DNA from 2 places in the Lysinibacillus sp. DFXJR4 genome. Region 1 is predicted to be linked to the other one. Evidence: predicted binding sites of a transcription regulator. Region 1 holds the regulator's gene; the other holds the start of a gene.
The links. The regulator CtsR, encoded in region 1, represses protease genes until heat stress. The targets are predictions, from matches to a motif close to ATGGTCAATAAAGGTCAAACA.

Region 1 (10,961 bases):
CACTTGATCCAAATACAATGATGGGTGCTCAGGCTTCAAGTGAGCAAATGGAGAAAATTCTTTCTTACTTAGATATTGGTAAGCAAGAGGGCGCTGAATGTCTAATTGGAGGAGAGAAAAACAATGTAGGTTCAGGCTTTGAAAATGGCTACTACATTAAACCAACTGTCTTCAAAGGGAATAATAAAATGCGCATTTTCCAAGAAGAAATTTTCGGTCCAGTTGTTGCTGTCACAACATTTAAAACAAAAGAGGAAGCATTAGAAATTGCGAATGATACATTGTATGGTTTAGGTGCAGGTGTATGGACACGTGATATGAATACAGCTTATCGATTTGGTCGTGGTATTCAAGCAGGACGTGTTTGGACAAACTGTTATCATGCTTATCCTGCACATGCAGCATTCGGTGGCTACAAAATGTCAGGTATTGGTCGCGAAAATCATAAGATGATGTTATCTCATTACCAACAAACGAAGAACTTATTAGTTAGCTACAGTGAAAACAAACTAGGTTTCTTCTAATCAGTAGGGAGGTGCATGAGCGTGGTCGAGCGTGTTTTAGCAACAGAAGAAGCGCTGGCACTAATCGAATTATTGCAAGAAAAGCATGGACCTGTTATATTTCACCAATCAGGCGGTTGCTGTGATGGATCTTCACCGATGTGTTATCCAGAGGGCGATCTTATACTAGGTGACCAGGATATTTGTCTTGGGGAGATTGGTGGAGCTCCCTTCTATATGCATAAAAATCAATATGATTACTGGAAGCATACACAAATAATTTTAGACGTGGTTGAAGGTAGAGGTGGCATGTTTTCACTAGAGGGTGTTGAAGGAAAGCGATTTTTAACAAGATCAAGGGCCTTTTCCACAGAGGAATTAAAGGAATTAGGATTAATTTAAACCTTTATTGTACTAAAAATTGCTCCTTGTAGGATAAGCAAAAAAAGATGTAGGATCATGTTTAAACAGCGGCAAAAGTGCAGTGCCGCTGTTTTTTTCTATGTTAATTTTTTTGAAAAAGTGTATGTAGGGCTATATTTCTTGGAGAGTTACGTAACAGTAAAAATTGCTGTATTCGGTCTTGTAGAGTTACTGTGAATAAAGATTTTTTTCTACTGGTTATGTTATTCAATATAATTACCTCCATTCGTATTTGTTATTTCCATTAAACCATATAAAATCGAGTAACATACATTACATTAAGCTTACTTTTTATGTTAATTGTTACAAACTGAAGATATTTTTTAGAATGTAGAAGATAAGTGGAGATTGGGTGATTTGTTATCTGAATCCTTTCAATTGGATTTTACGTATATAATAGAAAAAAGGAGTGTACTGAATATGGATTATGCTATGATTGAAAATCAATTTACTCAAACAGTGGAAGCGGTTTCGAAGGCTGCGGGCTGGACAGTTGACCGTAAAATTATCTTAGCAATCGCTAGCAAATATGTGGCGTCAGGGAAGAGCTTTGATTCTGTTAAATATAAAGAAGTATTACAAGAAATGAAGAAGCAATCATCATGGATGTCCCCTTTAAGAACAACAGTTGGGTACAGCATTGCTGCAAACTTGATGGAGCAAGAGGATGTAGAGCATGCTGTGAAAAATTTGCTAACAAACGTCTCAATAATGAAGGAAGCCAATTTTAGAAGTGGTAATTTTACCTTTATAGGAGCTCAGTTTTTAACTGAAGAGGAAAGCGGAAAACATGCACATGCACAGTCAGCGAGGGCTTTATTTGATGCAATTCGCAAGCATCATCGATTTTTAACGTCCTATGAAGATATCCCATATGCTGTTTTATTGAGTAGCTCAATGGATGATGTTGAAGTACGGGCGGAAACGATGAACCGTTATTATAAAGAATTACGTACCTACAATTTTAATGCTGGCAATGAACTACAATGGTTATCACAGGTACTGACTTTCTTATCTCCTCAATACGATAATAAGCTGGTATCAAGTGTTGTGACGATTCGCGATACATTAAAAAAACAGGATGTTAAAGTTAAAACGATGCATTACCCATTGCTTGGTTTTTTAGCCATTCTTGAGGTAAATAATGTTCACCTTCAACAAATTATAGATTTATATCATGAATTAAAGGGCATGAAACTTTTGAAATGGCATCGTGAATTTGTATTATTTATGGCTATCCAAATTGCTATTTATGATATAGCTAAGGTGCAACAATCTTTATCCATGACAATCATGTCGTCTATTGAATTATTAATTCAAGCACAACAGGCTGCAATGTTAGCAGCGGTTACTGCAGCTACTGTAGCATCTAGTTCAAGCTCTTCGTGATAAAATAAAGAATGAATATGATTTTATGGAGGTGCAATTGAAGGATGAAGGAAACAAAACTTTGGATTAATGGTCAGTGGCAGAATGCACAGGAAACATATGAGCTAAGTTCACCATATAGCGGTGAGGTTATTGCAAAGGTTGCTAAAGCGTCAATTGCAGATGTTGAACGGGCGATAGAAGGTGCACAGGAGACATTCCAAACATTTAAAAAGACAACAGCTTACGAACGAGCAGAAATATTATATAAAGTTGTCCATATCATGCGACAGCGTAGAGAAGAATTTGCAGAAATTTTAGCCTTAGAGGCAGGTAAACCTATATCAGCAGGTCTAATGGAAATAGAACGTACAATAGCAACCTATCAATTTGCGGCAGAGGGGGCAAAGCAGGCTAAGGGTGAAACAGTCCCAATGGACGCTGCACCTGGAGCAGGCGATCGTATTGGCTGGACAAAGCGTGAACCGATTGGGGTTATATCCGCCATTACGCCATTTAACTTCCCGTTTAATTTAGTAGCACATAAACTAGGTCCTGCCTTTGCAGTAGGAAATACAGTTGTATTAAAGCCCGCAACACAAACACCATTAAGTGCAATTATAATGGCTGAAATTTTTCAAGAAGCAGGTTTGCCTGACGGAGCTCTTCAAATATTGACAGGTAGTGGTGGAGAGCTTAGTGATACACTCGTTACACATCCGCTTGTGAAAAAGGTGACTTTTACAGGAAGCGGTAAGGTTGGCTTGGGTATTAAAGAGAAGGTTGGTTTGCGGAAAGTAACGTTAGAGCTTGGTTCTAATGCTGCGGTTATTGTCGAACCTTCGACACCAATTGATAAAATTATAGCTCGTTGTGTTGGAGGTGCCTTTAATTTTGCTGGACAAGTTTGCATTTCATTACAACGAATTTATGTACATTCTTCGATCTTCGATGATTTTACAAAGGCATTTGTAGCGGAAACAGAAAAATTAGTGGTAGGAGATCCATTAGATAGAAATACAGATGTGAGTGCAATGATTCATCCAAATGAGGTGGAACGCATTCGCCAATGGATTGAGGAGGCAAAAGAACAGGGTGCGGTAGTCGCAACAGGGGGGGCATTCACAGAAAGAACATTAACGCCGACTGTTATGACAAACGTTACTCCTGATATGAAAGTTGTTTGTCAGGAAACTTTCGCACCAATCGTCTCAATTGTTTCATATGAAACATTAAACGACGCTATTCGACTAGTAAATGAGTCGGAACTTGGTTTAAATGCAGGAATATACACGAATGTATTGTCAGATGCACTATATGCAGCAGATGAATTACAGGCAGGAGCAGTTATTATAAATGATATTCCGACATTTAGAGTGGATAATATGCCATATGGCGGCATAAAAATGAGTGGCTATGGTCGTGAAGGGATTAAATGGGCTATAGAGGAAATGACAGACATGAAATTTATCACGATGAAAAAATCATTCTAATTTGCATCAACTTCTTTTCTGCGTTACGATGACGAAAGAACATTCATGAAGGGAAGTTGCAAAAATTATGACAAACAACGCTATGCCAATGAGTCAGTCACGTACTGTTCAAACGCGTCTCGTGTTACCGCCAGATACCAATAACCACAACTCCATTTTCGGTGGAAGAGTGTTAGCCTATATTGATGAAATTGCTGCTGTTACTGCAATGAAGCATGCTAAAGGACATGTAGTGACAGCTTCTATTGATTCTGTTGACTTTTTATCAGCCGCCCATGTAGGAGATATTTTAGAAATTGAAAGTATTGTTTCATCAACGGGCCGTTCTTCAATGGAGGTCTATGTTCGAGTTACTTCCAGAAACATTGAAACGGGTGAGGAGAAATTAACGACCGAATCATTTGTAACGATGGTTGCAGTAGATGATGATGGGAAGCCTAAGCCAGTTCCGGCAATCTACCCTGAGACAGATGAAGAAAAACGTCTTTTTGAAACAGGACCAGCTCGACGAGAGCATCGTAAACAAAAACGTTCATTACCACATTAAAGAAAAGGGAGATTGACAACCTGTCAATTTCCCTTTTTACGTTTCACATGTTTAATTCATTCACCACATTAATAAGCGAGTCAGAAGAAGAGGAAACAAGTGTGGCACCTTGAGAGAGCTCAGTAATTAAATTTGAAATGGCAGAAATATCTCTTGATGTATTGACATATTGCTGCTGAATACCAGAGACAGCTTCAGCGATATCATTAAATGATTTGGATAAGCTATTTTGCGTGTCTACACTATGTTGAATTTTTTGATCCACATTAATAACAGAATTCGACATGGTTGTAATATTACTTTCCGTTTCTTTAATGAGATGAGAAACATTTTGTACAGCATTTTTTGTCTCTTCAGCAAGCTTTCGTACTTCCTCTGCTACAACAGCAAAGCCTTTACCATGCTCCCCAGCGCGAGCTGCCTCAATAGATGCATTCAATGCTAATAGATTTGTTTGATCTGCAATACCTGTTACTAGTCCAACAATCTCGGAAATCTTTTGAGAGGAGGTGCGTAACTGATTCATTGTGACCTCAAGACCATTTACACTTTGTAAAATAATTTGTATTAAATCGTTTTGCTCTTGTAACTGCTGTTGGCCACGTCTAGATTTTTCCTTCGTATCAGCAACAAAGCTTAAACCTTGCTTAGTGGCTACCGCAATATCATCTGTTTGAGAGGAGATAACTAATAGGGAAGCCGCTGTTTCATCACTAATAGCGTTCAGCTCCTCAGCTGTGCTTTGAATAGTTGTCACAAGTGCATGCTTTGTTTCATCTGCTGCTGTGCGTATACGTTCTTCCTCTTTTTCGTAGGCTTCAATGACAAGCTGTTGCTCAAAGTTAATAATTTTACAGAAGGCATTGATAGCAAGAATCGCATCATGCTTTGAAATATCTAATTTGTTAGCAAAGCTTGTAAATGTTGAAGTTAAAGACTGAAATGAGGCGATATACCATTTTGATTGAAGACCGATTCGAACGTGGGTTTCTGCAATTGCCTTTCGTTCGTCAATATAGGAGTCGTTGATACGGCTTTCAAAAATATCACTAAGGTGCTTATGTAAAGTAACCTTTAAACGATCAATCTGTGAAGTTCTATTAATAATATCTAATAAATCTTGACTTAAGCTAATGGCTGCATAGAATTGATCAACCATTTCAGGGATTAAATCCTTTGCTAAAGGCTGTAACTGTTTAATAATGGCTAAATCCTCAACCGTTAAATTTAAAAGTTGTAATTGTTTTTGAAGTTTTGGATGGTTAGAGATATCCAACTGTACATTTTTTTTATAGTTTTCAGGTGCTATTGTAATTGAGTAGCTTGAATCGTTCTTTTTTGTAAACCAACTCATTGTTGTTTGCTCCATTCTTTATAAATCCATTTTAAGTATATAAATTTATAGTAAACTTAAACTATTTATCCTTATGTTGGAATTGCTACGTTTGTAAGTTTGCGAAATATATGGTATTTAATCTATTCTACTATTTTTTGTCGTATATTTGGTTAAAATTTTCATTTATTTCTATTATTTTTTTAATGACTATTGTTTAAATGTCATGAAATAGACGATTGAAAGTATCCCAGGTGGTTTGTATTTAAAATGGGAAACCTGTAAAATACGAACTGTTTAGAAAGTAATAATTGAGCGTAAAAAGAATGAGGAGGTATTATTTAAATGGAGAAGAAACGTTTCAAGTTTGTCATACCCGTGATGGTAATTGTCGCAATCGGTTCGGTTTATATGCTACGTAACTATTATGCTGAAGTGCCAGACGTGGAGCAGTTGTTAATTACTATTTGTGCAACATTAGTTTCTGGTGTACTTGCATACTTTTTATTCCCACAGCAAGGGGAAAACAAAATTGATGATCGTGGACCCTATTAATGTAGAGCAGGCATCCTAGATAACCTTCTAAGATGCCTATTCTATATTTATCTTCATTCAGCAGAAGACTCCCACCTCTACAGGTGATGAGAAGAATGCGGTTTAGGTTCCTTTTCAGTGGGTGTGCAAACACCTACTGAATGAAGATAAAGCCCCCGGCGGATGTCACGGATTTTAAAAGGAATGAATTGTGAGGGCACAATTCAAAATCCGGACGCAATTACGCCAAGGCGAAATTGATTAAGGTTTAAATAATTTGAACCAGCCCTTCCATTTAAAGACCGCCAGCATAAAGATCACAATAAGTATCATAATAGCTAGGACGATAAAGTAGCTGTATTTGCCATGAAGCTCAGGCATATTGTCAAAGTTCATCCCATATACACCTGCAATAAAGGTTAATGGAATAAAGATTGTTGACACGATGGTTAAGGTCATCATAATGCCATTCATACGACTGGAGCTCATTGCCATATAGCTGTCGCGCATATCGGCCGTCAGCTCACGGTTGGATTCCACCATTTCTGTTAGCTTTAGCAAGTGATCATAAATATCTCCGAAATAAGCTCGTTCTGATTTATTTAGTGAGAATCGATATGAATTAAGAATCCGATATAATAAATCGCGCATTGGTAGAATTGTGCGCCGTAAATCAAGTAAGTCACTACGAAATTCGAATACGATTTTCATGGCATTTAGATTACTTTGATAGTTTAATTCATCTTCTAGTGCATTCAAATGATCCTCAATTTTATAGACAAGTGGGAAGTAATTGTCAACGATTTTATCGATTACCTGATAGGTTAAATACACTGTACCACGTTCCCAATTTTTCGGTTGCTTTTCTAGCATATTCTGCACTCTATCGATTTCGGGAGCAGTATTTTTATGAAAGGTTACAATAAATTTATTGGAAACAAAAATATTAACTTCCTCTGCTGCTAATTCTTCATTCACTCTATGAATAACAAAGAAATGGAAATCATCATAAAAATCGAGCTTTGGTCGCTGTAAACGCAATAAGCAGTCTTCTATAGCAAGTGGGTGAAAATGAAAAAACGTATCCAATAGCAGCTCTTCTTCAGTAGTAGGGCAATCAAAATCGACCCAATACCATTCAAAATGATTATTGTTTATTTCCTCGATAGGAAAACCCTTTATGAGTTGTTGATCCTTCGTAATCCCGATTGTGCGTATCACAGCGTTCACCCCAATTCTGTTGATTTTAATTTTCTAGGAATAATCGTCCTCATAGAGTAATACATTTATCTTCATCGAAAGCAAAGTGGCAGCTACAATTACGCCAAGGCAAAATTATTTTTAGATTTCCTTATAGCATATCCATCCACCAAATAAAGTAGTGGCAAAAAATCTGGATGGTTTTGTAAATCCTGCCTCTTGAAGTAGTGTTAAAATATCCTCCTCAGGCATAAAAGAAAGGGAGCGTATGGATTTTTCCATATCAGCTACCTCTAAGGAAGATAGCTTTGTATGCTGCAGCCAATAGGCCCGCCATAAATCAAATTGTAGTTCGGTCTCTAAAGAGCCAGGCTGCCCATATTTTGAAACAAGAACAAATGGTGCACCAGGCTTTAAATTATTTGCTATTTCTTTCAATGTTGCAAGCTTTTCTTGAGTCCCATTGATAAAATGCAGCACTAAAATACAGCTAGCTGCATCAAACTCTCCAGAGGGTAACTTCGTATCCAGCATAGTTCCCTGGTATAATGAAATTTGATTAGGCAAAGATTTTAATCGTTCCTCCGCTACATGTAACATGGCCTCAGAAGGATCGATGCCCACAAATGACCAAGTTGGTTTATGCTCTGCAAGTTGTAAAATTTCATTGCCGCTCCCAGAGCCAACTATTAGCAATTCAGCTTTCTCAGATAGTGTGTATTGATAAAAGGTTTGTGTTAACCGTAGCATGGCATCGTAACTAGGTAATGTTCGACGAATACCCTTTTCGTATTCGTTTGCTAGTGTGTTATTAAATTCCATAGTGTCTCACATGCCTTTCCCAAAGAATTTTTTAAAAATACAACATACAATGAAACTATTCAGGGTATAGTTCCGTAAATAGTAGTACATAAAACAAAGGAAAATTTAAAAAAGAAGGGTTGATATAAATGGAAGCTAAATGGTCTAAGGTAATCATACACGCAAGTCCGTTTTTTGCGCCATGGTTAGTACCAATTTTATTTTTCTTAATTAGTTCTGATGAGGAAGTAAAAGCTATTTCCATTCAAGCACTACTGTTCCAAATTATAATGGGTGTTTTAATTGCAATTTCTGTGGTACTAAGTTTTGTACTCGTTGGTTTACCATTCCTAATTATTTTCGGTATTATGTTGTTTGTCGTACCGATTATTGGAATTGTAAAGGCTTTATCTGATGAACCATGGCATTACCCAATTGTTGGTCGCTGGGTATAATTTTTATCGACGCAAGTATATGCTAATTGCATATGCTTGCGTTTTTTTCATCACGAAAAAGGGTACATTAGACATACGACCGTTAAGATATCTAGCATGAATAGCGATTTTTCAAGCGTTTGAATGAAAAAATGGTTGCTATTAATTTTTCTATAGGCGAAATCATTGCAATTATTTTCAAGCGTTTTGTATAATATACTCAAAGAAAGTCAAAGATAGTCAAAGTCAGTGAAGTAAGCGAGGTGTATTCCTAATGCGTAATATATCAGACATCATAGAAGGCTACTTGAAGCAAGTACTTGAATTAGGTGGAGAAGGGCATATTGAAATTAAGCGCAGTGAAATAGCTGATAAATTCCAATGTGTGCCCTCACAAATAAATTATGTGATCAATACTAGATTTACTGCCGAACGAGGTTATCTTGTTGAAAGCAAACGTGGTGGTGGTGGATACATACGAATTTTACGTGTCCGCGCGAATTCACAAATCGATTTGATTGACGATGTCCTCAGGCAGATAGAGGGAGGGGCATCGCAAACAATGGCAGAAGATTTAGTTTATCGGCTTATCGATGAGCAGGTAATTTCAAAGAGAGAAGCGAAGTTAATGTTAGCGGCAATTGATCGCTCCACTCTGGATTTACCACTCCCATTACGGGATACCATTCGAGCAAGAATATTAAGAGCGATGCTAACAACAATCAAATATGAACAGCAAAAATAGAGAGGTGATGGAAATGATTTGCGAACATTGCAAACAGCGTAATGCGACGGTAACTGTAACACAAGTTCAAAATGGACAAAAGGTAGAGCATCATTACTGTGACGTCTGCGCCTCGCAGTTCCATCCATTTCATGCAGAATTTAAACAAGAGCCTGTATCTATTCAACAGCTATTATCGAATTGGTTTGGCTCACCGACATGGCAACAACAAAAAGTGGATGAAAAACAACAGGCGCAGCCACAACCACAAACTTGTCCACAATGTGGCTTTACGTATAAACGATTTTTAAAAGAAGGAAAATTCGGTTGCCCTAGCTGCTATGACAGCTTTAGCGAGCACCTACCAAAGCTCTTTAATCGAATACAAGCAGGACCTCAACATATAGGTAAGATGCCCGGCGCTCATAGCAATATTTACGTCATTAAAAAACAAATAGAAGATATCCGTAAACTTATGAAAGTAGCTATAGATGAGGAACAGTTTGAGGAGGCCGCGAAACTGCGGGATGAAGTAAAGGAATTGGAGAAACAGCTACAATTTGAAGGTGGTGATGTGTCGTGATGATTGAATCGTTTTTAGAACGAGCTACACCAGCATGGATGAACGTGGAGGACGATTATTCAGATATAGTCATTAGTACACGTATCCGTCTTGCACGAAATTTAGATGGCTATCGTTTTCCTCTGTCCTTTACAGAGAATGAGGCATTACAGGTAGAGCAGGCTGTAACACACGCTGTTCAGGATAGCACGAAGCTACAAGATCATTACTCATATTTTGCCGTCAAGGATTTAACATCCTTACAGCGTCAAATTCTTGTAGAAAAGCATTTAATTAGCCCTCAGCTTGCTAAAAAAGAACAGGTTGGCTCCATGCTATTATCTGATGATGAATCAATTAGTATTATGGTGAATGAAGAAGACCATTTACGCATTCAATGTATGACAGCGAGTTTTCAGCTGCAAAGGGCATATGAGCAGGCCAATAAAATTGATAGAGCCCTAGAAAAATCTTTACCTTATGCATTTCGTGATACTTTTGGATATCTTACAAGTTGCCCAACAAATATCGGTACTGGTTTACGAGCTTCCGTTATGATGCACCTACCTGCCCTTACATTAACAGCTCAAATGAGTCAAATTATTAATGCCATGACAAGGCTAGGAATGACAGTAAGAGGGATATATGGGGAAGGTAGCGAAAATTTAGGGAATGTTTACCAAGTGTCGAATCAAATAACACTGGGTAAAACAGAGGAGGATATTTTGGCTGACATTCAAAGCGTCGCCGAAAAAATTATTCAAAAGGAGCGACATGCAAGAGGTAGGCTAATGGAAAAAGCAGAGCTTGCTTTAGAAGACCGAGTATACCGTGCATTAGGTACTTTAACGCATGCTCGAATTTTAACGAGCGAAGAGGCAGCTACCTGCTTGTCCAATGTTCGTTTAGGGGTAGATTTACAGTTGATAGAAGGCATTAAGGCGACAACTTTAAACGAGTGTGTTGTCTGTATGCAACCAGGATTTTTACAACACTATGCAGGAGAGGTTTTACCACCTGCTGAGCGCGATCGCGTACG
Region 2 (10,961 bases), on a different contig from region 1:
GCTGGGTATTTGCTTAGGTATGCAGTTGCTATTTGAGGAAAGTGAAGAGGTGACAGCGACAAAAGGCTTAGGATTTTTCAAAGGTAGCATCAAACGTTTTGCTGGTGTGAATGATGGTCAGGCATATCGAGTACCACATATGGGCTGGAACGAGCTAATCATGACTAATCGTCCAACTTGGCTAACAGCATTGCCGCCAGCGAAGCATGTGTATTTTGTTCACTCCTTTTATGCAACCGACATAGATGACACAGAGCTTGTCGCTTATGCAGATTATCATGGAATAAGGGTTCCAGGTATTGTTACTACTGGCTCTGTAACGGGAATGCAATTTCATCCAGAAAAATCAGGTGAGCTAGGTGTGTTTTTATTACAGCAATGGTTGAAGGGGGTGGCTTCATGCTAACAAAGCGTATTATTCCATGTTTGGATGTGAAAGAGGGGCGAGTTGTAAAGGGAGTGCAATTTGTGTCTTTACGAGATGCAGGCGACCCAGTAGAGCTAGCCAAGTTTTATGATGAGCAGGGGGCAGATGAGCTTGTTTTTCTTGATATCTCTGCCTCACATGAAGGGCGTGAAACAATGGTGGATGTCGTGCGACAAACAGCAGCGACACTTGCTATTCCATTTACAGTAGGTGGTGGAATTCGCACATTGGGTGATATGAAACGCATTTTACGTGCAGGCGCTGATAAGGTATCAGTCAATACTTCTGCTTTAGAGCGACCTGAGCTTATTAAAGAAGGATCTGACTTTTTTGGTGCACAATGTATTGTTGTTGCTATTGATGCGCGCTATAGTGATGAAGACGGCACATGGATGGTTTATACGCATGGTGGTCGCAACAAAACTAGTTGGCAAGCAACAGAGTGGGCAAGGGAAGCGGTTCGCTTGGGCGCTGGAGAAATTTTATTAACAAGCATGAATCAGGACGGTGAAAAATCAGGTTTTGATTTAGCCTTAACTAAGGCAGTGAGAGAGGCTGTAACAGTTCCTGTTATTGCTAGTGGCGGTGCAGGGAATGCCGAGCATTTTTACGAAGTATTAGCGGAAGATGTTGATGCAGATGCAGCTCTTGCCGCATCGATCTTTCATTACAAAGAAACGAGCGTAGCGCAAGTAAAAGAATACTTACGTGAAAAAGGAGTGGCAGTAAGATGATAGACAGCATTAAATTTGATGATAAAGGCCTTGTCACTGCAGTTGTGCAAGATGCCAATACAAAAGAAGTATTAACTGTAGCCTATATGAACAAAGAATCACTGAAAAAAACACTTGAATCAGGTGAAACATGGTTCTACTCACGTTCACGTCAGGAGCTTTGGCACAAGGGGGCAACTAGTGGTCATACACAAAAAGTAGTGGCCATGAAAGCAGACTGTGATGGAGATGCGTTAGTTGTGGAAGTACTCCCTGCTGGTCCAGCCTGTCATAATGGCACAACCTCCTGCTTTACAAAGCTTATTCAGCAAAATACGAAGGTTGGCTCTGTTGAGATTATTACTAAGCTTGTTAACGTTATTGCAAAACGTGAGCAAGAAATGCCAGAAGGCGCATATACTACATATTTATTCGATAAAGGAATCGATAAAATTTGTAAAAAGGTCGGGGAAGAGGCAACGGAAGTTGTTATTGGTGCAAAAAATCGAGATGCAGAAGAGGTTAAATGGGAAGCAGCCGATTTACTTTACCATTTATTAGTACTACTGCAAGAACAAAAAGTAAGCGTTTATGATGTTTTACATGTGTTAGAAAAACGTCACGAAGAGAAATAACAGCATATTGCTAATTGTATGGTATAATAAAGGTTACTGTGTAAAGGAACGTGAAAAACGTTCCTTATTTCTTGTTTCGGAGGAAATATTTTGGAAAAGAAACATCAAAAAGAGAATCTAACGAATGTCGTGTCGTTCATTCCAACAGGCGACTATTATTATAAAAAATCAATTCAAGCAATGAATAGTGGACAAATGAATAAAGCTTATAAATATTTACAGCGTGCGGTAGATCTAAGTCCAGATGATCCAATGATCTTATTGCAATTGGCAATCGTGGAGTTAGAGGGTCAACGTTTCGAGGAAGCGTATGATCTTCTTCGTCATGCCTATCAAATTGATCCAGAGAATCTAGAAATCATTTTTTATATGGCAGAGGTTTCAGGATGTGTTGGTATGATACAAGATGCTAAACGCTTTGCGGAGCAATATTTGCAAAAAGAGCCAGATGGTGCCTATGCAGATGAGGCGGCAGAAATATTAGAATTCGTTGCTTTTGAGCAGGATGATTTTGAGGAGCTAGATGGTACTGGCGAGGATTTATATCGACAGGAACAGGCGAGGCGTTGTATGGAAAAAGGGGACTTCCCCGAAGCTATTAATATTCTAGAAGAGTTAATTGAAGATCGACCAGATTTTTGGTCAGCTTATAATAATTTAGCACTTGCATATTTTTATGTCGGTGAGGCAGAACAGGCAAAGGCACTTTTAAATACTGTCTTGCGTAAAAATAAGGGAAATTTACATGCGTTATGTAATTTAACCGTTATTGCATATTATGAAAAAAATGAAGAAGAATTAAAGGACCTTTTAAATGTACTTGTTAAAATTCAGCCTTACACTTGGGAACATCGCTACAAGCTAGGTGCAACATTAGCGTTAGTTGGGCAATACGATTTGGCCTTTAAATGGTTACGTAGTATGCAAAAACGTGGTTATATAGGGGATGCTGGCTTTTATTTTTGGTTATCTCATGCGGCATACTTCTCAGGACATAAGGAAATTTCTAAGAGTGCTTGGGAGCAACTATTAGAGCTAGATCCGGACAAAGAAGGCTTTGAACCTTGGCGTGAACAGGAAAATGATTATGAGCTCGATGCATTAGAACATGACCGTGATTATATTGTAGAAAAACTAGAGAGTAATTATACTAGTGAGCGTATTTTTGGGTTGTTTTTATTGAGCTGTACAGCGCATAAGCAAGAAATTATTGCACATCCCAAATGGATAGACGTTGAGCAATATGGTTCGTTTGAAAAGTTATTCCTAGCATATGCACTTGGTCATCACTTTGATATGAAAAATAAGGTTGAGGCTAGTTTTTTACGAGCAGTAAGTGTGCCAGAAATTTTATTAGAACAGTATGGTAAGCTTACGGCCCTCATTGCACCAATGTTTCAAATGTGGTTTGTTCTCTGTGAGCAGGCACTTAACAGTAATTATCGTTTTACAAATCCAGCAGCTATTGCAGGAGCGAATGATTTTTTATTTCGTTCATCTCGAATGCTCAAGGTTACAAAAAAAGAGATAGCTCAGCAATATGGGGTATCTGTGGCGACTTTATCAAAGTATATTGATGAAATTTTAAAGTTCTTACCAAACGGTCATAAGTAACCTCTGAGCAACATAGTTGAATAACTTTTTACTTTCACATACGATGAACTTACAATCGTTATTAATAGGTAAAACTTCAAACAGTTAGAGTTGAGCCAATCAAGCTTTTCATGGGTAGTTGATTTCCCTCTTCATAATTGCATCACTTAAATGGGAGAGTGGGGGTCTTACAGTACATGTAGGCGGGATAAAAAAGTATTTGTGTAGGGGGAAGATTTTATGTCGGAAGAAAAAATTTATGATGTTGTAATAATTGGTGCAGGTCCTGCAGGAATGACTGCTGCTGTATATACATCACGTGCGAACCTTTCAACTTTAATGATTGAACGTGGTATCCCTGGTGGACAAATGGCAAATACAGAAGAAGTAGAAAACTATCCAGGATTCGATACGATTTTAGGACCAGAGCTGTCTACAAAAATGTTTGAGCATGCTAAAAAATTCGGTGCAGAATATGCTTACGGCGATGTTTCTGAAATTATCGATGGTGAAGAATATAAAACAATAAAATCAGGTGCGAAAGAATATAAAACACGTGCCATTATTATTTCTACAGGGGCGGAATATAAAAAAATGGGCGTGCCTGGCGAAAAAGAATTAGGTGGCCGCGGTGTCAGCTATTGTGCAGTTTGTGATGGTGCATTCTTCAAGCAAAAAAACCTAGTAGTCGTAGGTGGAGGAGATTCAGCTGTCGAAGAAGGGGTATACTTAACTCGCTTTGCTGAGAAAGTAACAATTGTTCACCGCCGAGATAAATTGCGTGCACAAAAAATACTTCAAGATCGTGCCTTTGCAAATGAAAAAATTGATTTCATCTGGAATGCTACAGTGAAAGAAATAAATGAAGCTAACGGTAAAGTTGGTAGTGTAACATTACAATCTACTGTAGATGGAACAGAATCTGAATTTGTTGCTGATGGTGTATTTGTTTATATCGGAATGCTACCATTAACAAAGCCATTTGAATCTTTAGGTATTTTAAATGATGCAGGCTATATTTTAACAAATGAAAACATGGAAACAACTGTACCAGGTATCTTTGCAGCAGGTGATGTACGCGAAAAATCACTTCGTCAAATTGTGACAGCTACAGGTGATGGAAGTATTGCCGCACAAGCAGTACAGCATTATGTAGAAGAACTATTAGAGAAAATTAATGCTTAATGTAAATAAAAGTTCCAAGGAAAAAAATACAATTTTTAACACGGTTTTAATATTGTTGTAACTTGAATGACATATAAAAGGTGTAATATATATTGTGTAATTAGCAATCCCCCTTTTATTTTGTTTAGTAGGTTGTCTCCGCCTAATATGGTGGGGCAACCTATTTTTGTTATGTTAGGATATTAATAATTGTGAGCCAGCTCTTTTAGATTCATGGATGATGACAAACTCATGATTACTAATAATACGATTAAAGTGAAAATTGCCAGGCACTAAAGTTCTGAATGGAGGACAAATATTGTTGGGTCTTGCTATAATGAAGGATAGAATGCAAAGTGATTAGAGGTGTGCCTATGCAAAGAATTGCAAACTTAATTGCCGTTAAAGACGGTCAAGTATTATTACTTCAAAAGCCTAGACGCGGCTGGTACGTAGCTCCAGGTGGAAAAATGGAGTGCGGCGAATCCATCTATGAGGCTGCTGTACGTGAGTTTCAGGAGGAAACAAATGTCACACCATTAAATGCGCATTTAAAAGGTGTTTATACAATGGTTATTAAAGAAAATAATGCAGTCGTTGATGAATGGATGCTTTATACGTTTGTTGCCAAGGATATAGAAGGTATACCTTTTGATGAAACGAGAGAAGGCAAGCTTGCATGGCACCCAGTAGAGGATTTAAACCATTTGCCAATGGCTGAAGGTGATCGGACAAATTTACAATTTGCTATCTCACAATCAGGCATTCAGTATGGAACATTTGAATATACGACTGATTTTGAATTATTGCATGAAAAAATACAAATATCAAAAGAACAATAAAAGGAGCTGCATGACAGTGGTGGTTGAAGGCCAACAAAGAACACATGAATTGGTTATTATTACAGGAATGTCTGGAGCTGGAAAAACAGTAGCTATTCAAAGCTTTGAGGATTTAGGGTATTACTGTATTGATAATTTACCACCGGCGTTACTTACAACTTTTTTAACCCTCCTTAGGGATTCGGGAAAAAATACTACACGTATTGCAGCTGTTATGGATATGCGGGGCGGTGACTTTTTTGATTCTCTTATTGGTGCTCTTGACCATATACAAAAAGAAGGGAATATTGTTGTACGCATATTGTTCTTGGATGCAGATGATGCAACATTAGTTAGACGCTATAAAGAGACAAGACGTTCGCACCCATTAGCTGTCAATGGCTTACCATTAGATGGTATTCAACAAGAGCGTATTTTGCTCTCTGAAGTGAAAGGGCGGGCTAATTTTGTCTATAATACGTCTACTATGAAGCCTAAGGAACTACGTGAAAAAATCGCCAAAGAGTTTGCGAGTGATTCAGATCATGTTTTTTCGGTTAATATTATGTCCTTTGGATTTAAACATGGTATGCCAATAGATGCAGATTTAGTGTTTGACGTGCGTTTTTTAAAAAATCCCTATTATGTTGAAGAGCTGCGTCCTAAGACGGGATTACAGACGGAGGTATCCTCTTATGTTTTAGCGCTTGAGGATACACAAACGCTTATTCAAAAATTGAAGGATTTATTTGAATTTATGATACCTCTATATAGACAAGAAGGAAAATCACAGCTTGTTATTGCCTTTGGTTGTACGGGTGGACAGCATCGCTCGGTAACATTAGCAGAGTATTTTGGGGCATATCTAAGTGGAAAAGAGAATACGGTTATAACGCATCGTGACATCAATCGAAGAAAGGATTGAGTGAATGGGGAAAAGGCACACTAAGCTAGTTGTTATAGGTGGTGGTACAGGGCTTTCTACATTACTAAGGGGGCTGAAGCATCATCCATTCGATATTACTGCTATTGTAACAGTAGCGGATGATGGTGGCTCTTCAGGGCGCTTACGGGATGATTATGATATACCACCACCCGGCGATGTCCGAAATGTTATTGCTGCATTATCGGATGTTGAGCCACTTGTAGAGCAAATGTTTCAATATCGCTTTTCGGCATCACAAGATTTACGAGGGCATTCATTAGGCAATTTAATGCTCACTGCTTTAACAGAGATTACAGGTGATTTTAACCATGCCATTAGTGAAATGGGAAAAGTGTTAAAGGTCCATGGTCGTGTTATACCAGCTGCCAATAAAAAAATTAATTTACATGCAGAGCTTGAGGACGGTTCTACAATCGAAGGTGAATCTAAAATTCCAACGGCTACAAAACGCATTAGTCGTGTTTTTCTAGTGCCTGAAAATGTGAAACCGTTACCAGAGGCAATACGAGCAATCCAGCGTGCGGATTATATTTTAATTGGTCCTGGTAGCTTATATACGAGTATTATACCTAACCTGCTTGTCAAAGAAATTGGTGAAGCTGTTGTAAGAGCTAAAGGAAGAAAAATTTATGTTTGTAATTTAATGACTCAAAAAGGTGAAACCATTTCCTATACAGCAGGAGATCATGTAAAAGCAATTTACGAACATGTTGGCGCTTCCTTTATCGATTCTATTTTAGTAAATGAAGAGAAATTACCACATCCTGTACAGGAGCTTTATAAGGAAGAATGTGCGGAACCTGTAACATTTGATGTGGCAAAGCTTGAAAGTATGGGGTTAGAGGTTATTAAGCGAGATATTGCCACAATTCGATCAGATGGGACGGTTCGTCATAATGCGACAAATGTTGCTAAATGGCTTGTAGAATACGCAAATATTTATAAACAAAAAGTAAACAATCCAAAAATACAATCATAAAGCGCTTATTGTATATGATAAGATGGCATATACATAGAACTGAAGTTGAAAGGGGGGCACGTGATATGTCTTTTGCTTCTGAAACAAAAAAAGAATTAACGCAAATAGAAGCGGACAATCATTGTATGAAAGCAGAAGTATCTGCCCTAATTCGTATGAATGGTTCATTATCCTTTGCGAATAAACAGTTAAGCTTAGACGTACAAACTGAAAACGCTGCAATTGCAAGAAGACTCTATACGATTATGAAAAAGTTGTATCCATATAATGTAGAGTTACTTGTTCGAAAAAAAATGCGTTTGAAAAAAAATAACGTATATATTTGCCGTGTAAGAGATGGTGCGCGCGAGCTACTAATTGATTTAGAAATCATCTCAGACGACTTTCAATTCAATCATACGATTTCTCCAAAGCTTATTAAAAAGAGTGGTCAAAAAAGAGCATATTTACGAGGTGCATTTTTAGCAGGCGGCTCTGTTAATAATCCAGAAACGTCAGCCTACCATTTAGAAATTTATTCGTTATATAAAGAGCATGGCGAGGCTTTAATGGATGTTATGAATGAATTTGATCTAAATGCTAAAACAATAGAACGGAAAAAGGGCTTTGTGACCTATTTAAAAGAGGCAGAAAAGATTTCTGATTTTCTTAATATTGTAGGAGCACATCAGGCAATGATGAAATTTGAGGATGTCCGTATATTGCGAGATATGCGGAATAGCGTTAACCGTATTGTTAATTGTGAGACAGCAAACTTAAATAAAACAATAGGTGCTGCATTGCGTCAGGTTGAAAATATTCGATTTATTGAAAATTCCATTGGCCTAGATCAATTACCAGAAAAGCTTCGAGAAATTGCACGTTTACGAGTAGAATATCAAGATGTCACCCTAAAAGAACTGGGTGAAATGGTATCAAGCGGAACGGTTAGTAAATCAGGTGTCAATCATCGTTTACGGAAAATCGACGAAATAGCGGATGCATTAAGACGTGGAGAAAAGATTGGTGGTTAAGTTTTCATACTTTTCAGGTATGAATGTGATGCGTAAACACATATTGTTCTTTTGCTAGTAAGTAAGGTAAGATAAAACTAATAAGATGAACGGTAGTAAAGGGGAGTTTTGAGAATGACCGAGAGAAGAGTCCAAGTCAAATTAAAATTAGGACTACAGGCTAGACAAGCAGCATTATTTGTTCAAGAAGCAAATCGCTTTAGTGCAGATATCTTTCTTGAGAAGGATGAGAAAAAAGTTAATGCTAAATCCATTATGGGTGTAATGAGCTTAGCTATTGCCAAAGGAACAGAAGTAGTGTTAAGCAGTGAAGGCAACGATGCTGAGCAAGCGGTTACAGCATTGGCAGAGTTAATCGAAAAAGAAGATTAAATTTAAAGACTGTCCAATAATTGGGCAGTTTTTTTATGCTCTATTTAACGAAAGTGGTGGATAGCGGAGCTAATGTGACGGATAGAAATGTCAAAGTGACGGATGAAAATGTAAAAGTGATGGATAGAGCGTCAAAATAAAGAAAGACATCTCAGAACTAAATCTGAGATGTCTGTACTTTGTTATTTACGGTCGCTACGGTCCATAATATGGTCGATTAAGCCATATTCTTTTGCACGTTCAGCTGTCATGAAGTTATCACGATCTGTATCTCTTGAAATGACTTCAAGCGGTTGCCCAGTGCGTTCTGATAAGATACCATTTAATTTTTCACGTAGGAATAAAATACGTTTAGCAGCGATTTCAATCTCAGTTGCTTGACCTTGTGCGCCACCTAATGGTTGGTGAATCATTACTTCTGCATTTGGTAAAGCGAATCGTTTACCAGGCTCACCTGCCGCAAGTAGGAATGCTCCCATAGATGCAGCCATACCAATACAGATTGTTTGTACTTGTGGCTTAATAATTTGCATTGTGTCATAGATGGCCATACCAGCAGTGATTGATCCACCTGGTGAGTTAATATAAAGTGAGATATCTTTATCTGGATCTTCAGCTTGTAGGAATAGAAGCTGAGCTACAATTGAGTTAGCCACGTTGTCATCAATCGCACTTCCTAAAAGGATGATGCGGTCTTTTAGTAGTCGTGAATAGATGTCATATGCACGTTCACCACGGCTTGTTTGTTCAATAACTGTAGGAATTAAATTCATGTTAAATCCTCCTTAATAAAACTAAATTCGAATACTCTTGCTGAAAACTTCCGTTGTATTTCAGCTGTATCCCTATCATACACATTATAGTCAGGGAAGGTCAAATATTAACCCTGCTAAAGTGAAATAAAAAAATAAATTGTTTTTTGCATTCTATAGTTGAATTGTTGGCAATACGTTTGTATAATAGTTAAGGTCATAGATTAAAGTACGGTACACTATTTTGCGGGTATGCTTCAAAAAATGAGGATTATCTACATCATGCTTTTCATAAAGCCTAGAGTGAGTACTTTTTTTTTGTGTTTAATGCCCTCGTGGTGTAATGGATAACACGTAAGATTCCGGTTCTTGCACTGGGGGTTCGATTCCCTCCGAGGGCGCCATTTTATTGATTATTTTATTACCTTTTATAGCTCGATTCTCCTAATAAGTAGTTTAGCAGCCTGCTTAGTGGAGAAAGAAGGGAAAATAGTGGAAATACTGCCCTAATTGGCATTATTCCCGTATTTGTTCCATTCAAACCTTCAAAAAAGCAACAACTCCAAATTATTTTTTAGTGGACATACTGTACGTGAGGACTAGCCATCTAGTCGAAAAAAAAGAATCCTATCTGAGGGGATTCTTTTTTTTTTGCCCAAAACTATCTAATTTTGGCATGATTAGTTGATGTATAAATATTCATTTTTAATGCTATTTTCGATTATTCATACCGTTTTTTGCTAAAAAAACACATGGAAATAAATTTTTATGAAAAAATAATTACTTTTATACGAAAAGTTATTGTCTATTAGCAATAATGTTACTATAATTGACCTAATAGTCTAACATTTCCGAATTGTGAAAAATGAAGTCGTATTTCGGAAAAACTTATTTTAGGGGGAAATGCTATGAAAAAAAGAGTATCTATGTTACTTATGCTCGTGGCAGCACTAATGCTAGCTCTAGCAGGATGTGGCGCGAAGGAAGATAAATCATCAGGTAGTGCACCGGCAGAGGATGGCGGAAGCGGTAAAAAAGTTTATAAGGTAGGTACAGAGGCTACTTTCGCTCCGTTTGAATCGATTGACGATAAAGGGAATATAGTAGGGATTGATGTCGATATTTTGCAGGCTATTGCTGATGAAATGAACTTTGAGGTAGAATGGCAAAATATTGGCTGGGAGCCTGTATTCCAAACAATTAAAAATGGTGAAACAGATATTGGGGCATCCGGAATTACAATTACAGAAGAACGTAAACAATCATTCGATTTTACTGAGCCATACTATGAATCTCAATTATTAATCGTTGTAAAAGAGGATTCAAAGATTAAATCATTAGCAGAGCTCAAAGATAAAAAAGTTTCAGTTCAAATTAATGCGACTGGTCATTTAGCAGCGAAAAAGCTACAGGGTGATGCAAGTACAAATATTATGGCATTTGAAAATCAACCAGTTGCTATCCAAGAAATGCTAAATGGCAATGTAGATGCTGCGATTGGTGATAATGCAGTAGTTTACGAATATATCAAAGCACACCCAGATCA

Region 2: the regulator CtsR is predicted to act here: its motif matches at 9,523-9,543, upstream of clpP (ATP-dependent Clp endopeptidase proteolytic subunit ClpP).

Annotation. Positions count from the first base shown of each region.
Region 1 is NZ_JBXUNW010000007.1:65,051-76,011, reverse strand. Features, by position in the region: gene adh (aldehyde dehydrogenase) at 1-524, shown strand, start outside; gene AC2CGN_RS15470 (DUF779 domain-containing protein) at 546-905, shown strand; gene AC2CGN_RS15465 (DUF4003 family protein) at 1,347-2,315, shown strand; gene AC2CGN_RS15460 (aldehyde dehydrogenase family protein) at 2,360-3,787, shown strand; gene AC2CGN_RS15455 (acyl-CoA thioesterase) at 3,855-4,334, shown strand; gene AC2CGN_RS15450 (protoglobin domain-containing protein) at 4,378-5,688, opposite strand; gene AC2CGN_RS15445 (hypothetical protein) at 6,013-6,222, shown strand; gene corA (magnesium/cobalt transporter CorA) at 6,463-7,422, opposite strand; gene AC2CGN_RS15435 (class I SAM-dependent methyltransferase) at 7,543-8,223, opposite strand; gene AC2CGN_RS15430 (DUF4870 domain-containing protein) at 8,352-8,657, shown strand; gene AC2CGN_RS15425 (CtsR family transcriptional regulator) at 8,911-9,381, shown strand; gene AC2CGN_RS15420 (UvrB/UvrC motif-containing protein) at 9,395-9,943, shown strand; gene mcsB (protein-arginine kinase McsB) at 9,940-10,961, shown strand, end outside.
Region 2 is NZ_JBXUNW010000011.1:62,554-73,514, reverse strand. Features, by position in the region: gene hisH (imidazole glycerol phosphate synthase subunit HisH) at 1-406, shown strand, start outside; gene hisF (imidazole glycerol phosphate synthase subunit HisF) at 400-1,161, shown strand; gene hisIE (bifunctional phosphoribosyl-AMP cyclohydrolase/phosphoribosyl-ATP diphosphatase HisIE) at 1,158-1,775, shown strand; gene AC2CGN_RS18455 (tetratricopeptide repeat protein) at 1,866-3,389, shown strand; gene trxB (thioredoxin-disulfide reductase) at 3,609-4,553, shown strand; gene AC2CGN_RS18445 (NUDIX domain-containing protein) at 4,907-5,374, shown strand; gene rapZ (RNase adapter RapZ) at 5,385-6,278, shown strand; gene AC2CGN_RS18435 (gluconeogenesis factor YvcK family protein) at 6,283-7,278, shown strand; gene whiA (DNA-binding protein WhiA) at 7,344-8,291, shown strand; gene AC2CGN_RS18425 (HPr family phosphocarrier protein) at 8,406-8,663, shown strand; gene clpP (ATP-dependent Clp endopeptidase proteolytic subunit ClpP) at 8,846-9,436, opposite strand; tRNA gene AC2CGN_RS18415 (tRNA-Arg) at 9,745-9,819, shown strand; gene AC2CGN_RS18410 (basic amino acid ABC transporter substrate-binding protein) at 10,324-10,961, shown strand, end outside.